DNA from 2 places in the Constrictibacter sp. MBR-5 genome. Region 2 is predicted to be linked to the other one. Evidence: predicted binding sites of a transcription regulator. Region 2 holds the regulator's gene; the other holds the start of a gene.
The links. Region 2 encodes PhoB, which activates phosphate uptake and scavenging genes when phosphate is short. Its sites were predicted from a motif close to TNTCATAAAACTGTCA; they were not measured.
Positions count from the first base shown of each region.

Region 1: the regulator PhoB is predicted to act here: its motif matches at 1,610-1,625, upstream of ABIE65_RS13915 (DUF2794 domain-containing protein).

Region 1 is NZ_JBEPTK010000005.1:358,181-361,810, reverse strand. Features, by position in the region: gene ABIE65_RS13925 (ABC transporter ATP-binding protein) at 1-658, shown strand, start outside; gene ABIE65_RS13920 (SDR family NAD(P)-dependent oxidoreductase) at 668-1,498, opposite strand; gene ABIE65_RS13915 (DUF2794 domain-containing protein) at 1,701-2,042, shown strand; gene ABIE65_RS13910 (serine hydrolase domain-containing protein) at 2,084-3,232, shown strand; gene ABIE65_RS13905 (S-(hydroxymethyl)glutathione dehydrogenase/class III alcohol dehydrogenase) at 3,474-3,630, opposite strand, start outside.
Region 2 is NZ_JBEPTK010000007.1:133,300-136,929, reverse strand. Features, by position in the region: gene pstA (phosphate ABC transporter permease PstA) at 1-131, shown strand, start outside; gene pstB (phosphate ABC transporter ATP-binding protein PstB) at 142-933, shown strand; gene phoU (phosphate signaling complex protein PhoU) at 969-1,712, shown strand; gene phoB (phosphate regulon transcriptional regulator PhoB) at 1,715-2,419, shown strand; gene ABIE65_RS15930 (AEC family transporter) at 2,441-3,352, opposite strand; gene ABIE65_RS15925 (MlaA family lipoprotein) at 3,397-3,630, opposite strand, start outside.

The DNA.
Region 1 (3,630 bases), on a different contig from region 2:
GCTGCTGCGCCTGGAGCGCAGCGAAGGCGGCGTCTTCTTCGCCGGCCGGCCGATCCAGGGCATGGACTGGAAGCGGCTGCGTCCGCTGCGCAAGGCGATGCAGATCGTCTTCCAGGATCCCTATGGCAGCCTCAGCCCGCGCATGACCGTCGGCCAGATCATCGAGGAAGGCCTGAAGGTCCACAGTCTTGGCGGCGATGCGTCGGAACGGCGCGACCTCATCGCGCAGACGCTGACCGAGGTCGGCCTGCAGCCGGCGATGGCCGACCGCTACCCGCACGAATTCTCCGGCGGCCAGCGCCAGCGCATCGCCATCGCCCGCGCGATGGTGCTGAAGCCGCGCTTCCTCGTCCTCGACGAGCCGACGTCGGCGCTGGACATGTCGGTCCAGGCCCAGATCGTGGATCTGCTGCGGGACCTGCAGGCGAAGCACGATCTGGCCTACATGTTCATCAGCCACGATCTGAAGGTCGTCCGCGCGCTGGCCGACGACCTCATCGTCATGAAGGACGGCAAGGTCGTCGAGCAGGGTCCGGCGGACGGCATCTTCGCCGATCCGAAGACCGACTACACGAAGGCCCTGCTCGCCGCCGCCTTCGACCTCCAGGTGGCGCGCCAGGGGGGCGCGGCGGGACAAGGGCCCGGCGCCCGCACCTGAACGCCGCGATCAGGCCTTGCCGCCGTCGCTCGGCGGTGTAGCGCCCTTGGGGCGGCCTGCGGTGCGGCCGCCGTCGATCGGCAGGATCACGCCGGTGATCCACCGCGACTCGTCGCTGCCCAGGAACAGGCAGCCATGGGCGATGTCCCAACCGGTCCCCTCGACGCCGAGCAGCGTCTGGTCGACCCGCGCCGCCCGCAATTCCTCGGTCATGCCGCGCGTCGCCACCATCGGGGTGTAAACCGCTCCGGGGGCGATGCAGTTGACCCGAATGCCGTCGCGGCCGTGATGCGCCGCCATCACCCGCGTCAGGTTCACGACGGCGCCCTTCGAGGTCGGATAGAGCAGGCTCGGATGGCCGCCCTGCAGGCCCGCGACCGAGGCGATGTTGACGATCGAGCCGCCGCCGCCGCGCACCATGACGGGAATCGCGTAGCGCGCCATCAGCACCATCGAGGCGACGTTGGTGTGCATCGCCTTCGCCCACTCGTCGATGTCCACCTCCAGCGCGTTCCCGCGCGGCCCCGTGACGCCGACATTGTTGATGAGGATGTCGCAGCGCCCGTAGGCCTCGACCGTCTTGTCGACGATCGCAGCGCAGGATGCCGGATCGCCCACGTCGCCCTGCACGACTAGGCACTCGCCGCCCTCGTCGCGCACCATGCCCGCGGTCACGTCGGCCCACTCGGGCACCGCGTCGACCAGCACCACCCGCGCGCCGTGCCGCGCCAGCACGATGGACGTCGCCCGCCCGTTGCCGATGCCTTCGGCCCGCGATCCCGCTCCGGTGACGATCGCCACCTTACCCGCCAGCCGGTCGTCCCGGCGCGCCGTGTCCATGCCCTCTCCTCCCTTCGCCGGCGCCTTCCGTGCGCCTGTCGGGGACGGAGCCTGATCGGCCGCGAGGGCAGCGTCAACACGGGGTCGGCGCGTGGTCGCCGAGGGAATTACGGTCATCGAACCGTCATGCGCCGCTGGACGCATCCGGATTCTTGCCTGACAATACGTCATCCGAACCGAATGGAAAGCGGACGACCCGCTGATGGCCAAGGTTCTGCGACTGTCCGACATCGCCCGCTCGAAGCGGCCGGTGTACTTCAACCAGCAGGAACTCCGGGAACTCCTCGACGTCTACAGCCGGCGCGTGATGACCGGCGAATGGCGCGACTATGCCATCGACCACGATGCGGGCATGGCGGTGTTCTCGATCTTCCGCAACACGCGCGACGTGCCGATCTTCCGGATCGCGAAGATGGCCGCACGCGGCGATGCGCCGCCCGAATACGTCGTCGTCAGCGGCTACCAGAAACTCAAATCGGCCAGCAATCTGCGAGACGCGCTGAGCGTGCTCGCCAAGCGGAAGACGCTCGAACTCGTGAGCTGAAACGACCGCCTCGGCCGCGCCGACTGCACCGGAGGACCGCCATGCCCCTCGCTCACGAAGCCGCCTTTCCGCTCGATGCCGCCTCGCCGGAGCAGCTCCGCCTCGACCCCGCCTCGATCGGCCGCATGGTGGCGCTGATCGAGAAGCACATCGCCGACGGCCGCTACCCCGGCGCGCAGATCGCCTTCGCCCGCGACGGCAAGCTCGCCCTGCACCGCAGCTTCGGCAGCGCGCGCGTCACACCGACGCCGGTCGACGCCACCGACGACACGCTCTGGCTGCTCTTCTCCAACACCAAGGTCGTCACCGCCTGCGCCGTATGGGCGCTGGTCGACCGCGGCGCCCTGCGCTTCGCCGACGCCGTCGCCGACCACGTCCCGGACTTCGCGCGCAACGGCAAGGCCGACATCACCGTCCATGATGTGCTGACCCACCAGGCCGGCTTCCCCAATGCCGGCATGCCGGAGGCGGCGTGGGACGACCACGAGCTGATGCGCCGCACCGTGTGCGACTACACGCTCGACTGGACGCCGGGCTCGCGCGTGCACTACCACGCATCGGCGGCACACTGGACGGCGGCCGTCCTGATCGAGGCGCTGACCGGCCGCGACTTCCGCGACTTCATCCGCACCGAGGTGATCGAGCCGCTCGGCCTCGGCGACGAGCTGTTCGTCGGCCTGCCCGATGCGAAGCATGCCCGCGCCGCCGACATCCACGAGCCGGCTGCCGAAGGCGCCCACACGATCCTCGCCGACCGCAACAGTGCGGCCGCGCGCCGCGCCGGCATTCCGGGCGGCGGCGGCTTCGCCACGGCGCGCGCCATGGCCGCCTTCTATCAGATGCTGCTCAACGGCGGCCGGCTGAACGGGGCGCGCATCGTCTCCCCGCGCATGGTCGACTGGGTGACGCGCAACCATACCGGCGACCGGCCGGACGAGAATTTCGACATGCCGATGCACCGCGGCCTCGGCCCGCACGTGCGCGGCACCACGCCGACGATCCGCGGCCTCGGCACCATCGGCGGCGCCCGCACCTATGGCCACGGCGGCGTCGGCTCGTCCTATTGCTGGGCCGACCCGGAGACCGGCGTCTCCTTCGCCTACCTCAGCAACAGCCGGATCCCGGAGCCCTGGCACTCGATCCGCATGGACCTGATCAGCAACCTCGCCCACGCCGCGATCGAGCGGTAGCGCCTCTCGCCATAAGGTATATTATCCCAGAATTGGATGCCCGCTCGGGCTCGCTGTTGGACATCGTCAATCGGAGCCGAAACGAGGGTGCGTGCGCGGCCCCTCCATGAATCGCTATAATTCCCTATCCGCGCACGCGGCTGCGGACGCCGAGGCGCCTGAGGCAGTGGGGCAAAGGAAGGGGGCGTTCGGGCCCCCTCCATAAAACGCCATAAAAACCTATCGGCGCGAACTGCGGCGTTCAGTAGGTGACGACGGAACGGATCGACTTGCCCTCGTGCATCAGGTCGAAGCCTTCGTTGATGCGGTCGAGCGGCAGCGTGTGCGTGATCAGCGAGTCGATGTCGATCTTGCCGTCCATGTACCAGTCGACGATCTGCGGCACGTCGGTGCGGCCG
Region 2 (3,630 bases):
TCTGGGCCGACAGTCCCGAACGTGCCTTCGTTGCGCGCACCAGCGCCGCAATCATGGTGCTCCTCGCCTTCCTCGTCCTGATGAACGCGCTTGCGGTGGTTCTGCGCAGGCGGTTCGAGCGCCGGTGGTAGAAAGATGCTGATGAATCCGAAGGACAGTACGGTGTCCACCGCCCACCCGACCAAGGTCGTCGCACGCGGCGTGAAGGTCTTCTACGGCGCGGCCGAGGCCCTGCACGGCGTCGACCTCGACGTGAAGGCGAACGAGGTGACCTCGCTGATCGGCCCCTCCGGCTGCGGCAAGTCGACGTTCCTGCGTTGCCTCAATCGGATGAACGACGTCATCGACGGCTGCCGGGTGGAGGGCAGTATCCTGCTCGACGGCGACGACATCTACTCGTCGGCGGTCGACCCGGTTCTGCTGCGCCAGCGCGTCGGCATGGTCTTCCAGAAGCCGAACCCGTTTCCGAAGTCGATCTACGACAACATCGCCTACGGGCCGCGCATCCACGGACTTGTGTCCGACCGGAACGAGCTGGACGAGGTGGTCGAGCGCAGCCTGACCAAGGCGGGCCTCTGGAACGAGGTGAAGGACCGCCTGCAGCAGCCGGGAACCGGCCTCTCCGGGGGCCAGCAGCAGCGGCTCTGCATCGCCCGCGCCATCGCTGTCAGTCCGGAACTGATCCTGATGGACGAGCCGTGCTCCGCGCTCGATCCCATCGCCACGGCGAAGGTCGAGGAACTGATGGACGAACTGCGCGCGAACTACACGATCGTCATCGTGACGCATTCGATGCAGCAGGCCGCGCGCGTGTCCCAGCGCACCGCCTTCTTCCACCTCGGCCATCTGGTCGAGGTCGGTGAGACCGAGCAAATGTTCACCAATCCGCAGGACGAGCGGACCCAGGGATACATCACCGGGCGCTTCGGCTGACCGCGCCGCCTCGGCCGAAGACAGGAGAAGGGTGCATGTCGCAACAGCACATCGTCGCGTCCTACGACGCGGAACTCAGCCGCCTGAACCAGCTCATCGCGGAGATGGGCGGCCTCGCGGAATCGCAGTTGGCGACCGCCGTCGACGCGCTGTCGCGGCGGGACAGCAAGCTCGCCGCCAACGTGGTCGCCCAGGATTCGCGGGTCGACGCGCTGGAGAACGAGGTCGACAATTTCGCCGTCCGCCTTCTGGCCCTGCGCCAGCCGATGGCGAGCGACCTGCGCAACATCGTCGGCTCCATCCGGATCGCCGCCGACCTTGAGCGCATCGCCGACTATGCGGCGAACGTCGCGAAGCGGACCATCGCGCTCAACCAGAACGCCCCCGTCGAGCCGGCGCGTGCCATCCCGCGCATGAGCCGCCTGGTCGCGGCGATGATCAAGGATGTGCTCGACGCCTATGTCGACCGCGACGTCGCCAAGGCGATCGACGTCTGGGGCCGCGACATCGAGGTCGACGACGCCTATTCCAGCCTCTTCCGCGAACTCCTCACCTACATGATGGAAGATCCGCGGAACATCACGGTGTGCACGCACCTGCTGTTCATCGCGAAGAACATCGAACGCATCGGCGACCACATCACCAACATCGCCGAGACGATCCATTTCGCCGTCTCCGGACAGCGCCTCGTGCAGGCGCGGCCGAAGACGGACGAGACGCCGTTCGCGGCGCATCCTGGCGACGCCCCCGCCGGCGCGGCCGAGTCGAAGGACGACTGACGATGCAGCCTCTGGTCCTGATCGTCGAGGACGATCCCGGCCTCGTCGAACTCCTCAAGTACAATCTGGAGAAGGCGGGATTCGGCACCGCCATCGCCCGCGACGGCGAGGAGGCGATGGTCGTTCTCGCCGAGCGTACGCCGGATCTCGTGCTGCTCGACTGGATGCTTCCGATCACTTCGGGCATCGAGGTCTGCCGGCGCATCCGGCGCCAGCCGGGCACCCGCGACCTGCCGATCATCATGCTCACGGCGCGGGGCGAAGAGGGCGACCGGGTGCGCGGGCTGGAGAGCGGCGCGGACGATTATGTGACGAAGCCGTTCAGCCCGAGCGAACTGGTGGCGCGCGTGCGCGCGGTCATCCGCCGCGCCCGCCCTGGCGTCGACGCGGAGCGGCTGGAGTTCGCCGACCTCGCCATGGACCTGGTCGCGCATCGGGTCACGCGCGGCCAGCGCCGGGTGCATCTGGGGCCGACCGAATTCCGCCTGATGCGCTACTTCCTGGAGCATCCCGGCCGGGTCTTCTCGCGCGAGCAGCTGCTGAACGCCGTCTGGGGGCACGACGTCTATGTCGAGCCGCGCACGGTCGACGTGCACATCCGCCGCCTGCGCAAGGCTATCAACGAGGCGGGCGAGCCCGACATCATCCGCACCGTGCGCGCCGCCGGCTATGCCCTCGACCAGCCGGAAGAGACGGCTGACGCCTGACCGCCGGCTTCGGGCCGCCGATCAGACGCGCGTCAGGATCACTGCGGCGGTCACCGTCAGCGGGCAGAGAATGGTACTGCCGACGACGATCGCCGAGGCGAGATCGGGGTCGCAGTCATACTCGCGGCACAGCATGGCCAGGAGAATCGCGGCCGGGATCGACGATCCGACCAGCAGGAGGTCGGCCAGCGGACCGCCGGTTCCCAGGAAGAACAGTGCGATTCCCGTCGCGACCGGTGCGGCCAGGAGGCGCAACGCGATTCCGGCACCCAGCAGACCGCGGGCGGTGAACGCGGCGCCGGCCGCGAGTTGCGCGCCGATCGCCGTCAGCGACAGCGGCGTGGCGGTCGCGCCCATCAGTTCGACCGGATAGCCGATGACCGTCGGCAGTCGCCAGTCGAGCGCGTTCAGCGCGAGGCCGAGGGCGACCGCGGGGATGAGCGGCGTACGGAAGGCGTTCAGCACGAGGCCGATGCCGCGCGCGCGACCGGCGGTCAGCAGCGGCGGTGCCACGGCGAGCACCAGCATGACGTGCAGGCTGGTCATGACGGCCTGGTGCATCACCATGTCGGCGCCGAAGGCGAGTTGCGCCAGCGGGATGCCGAAGTTGCCCGAGTTGGGGAAGGCGGCGGCCAGCGCCAGGATGCCTCGCGCGAAGGGCGGGGCGCCCATGGCACGGCCGACCAGCCAGCCGAGCGTCAGCAGGCCGAAGAACTGCACGACGGTGAAGGCAACCGTGAACTGCACCTCGCCGACCGGCAGGTCGGCTTTCGAGAGGCTGTCGACGAAGAGTGCGGGCAGCGCGCCGTAGATCACCACACGGTTCAGCGTCGTGACGTCGAAGCCGAGGCGTCGCTGGCCGAACCAGCCGAACACCATCAGGAGGATGATCGGCAGGGTGACCTCGGTGACGACCTCGAAGAGCAGCGCCATCGGTCTTTCCCGATCCGCCCCGACCCTGTCGGTGCCGCGTCGGCTCAGTCGGCGTCGGCGGCCGTGCGGTTCTCGATCTGGGCGGCGCGGCGCTGGCCGTAGACGGAACGGACGGCGGCGTAAAAGTCCAGGCTCCGTCGTCGCACGGCGTCGAGTTGGCCGAGGCTGCGGTAGCGCGAGTCGACGGCGTTGAGGCCCGCAGCCACGTAGCTCGCCGTTTCGAGGTCGGCCTCCTCTGCGGCGATTCCGACCGGGTCGATATACCAGTCGATGCCGCG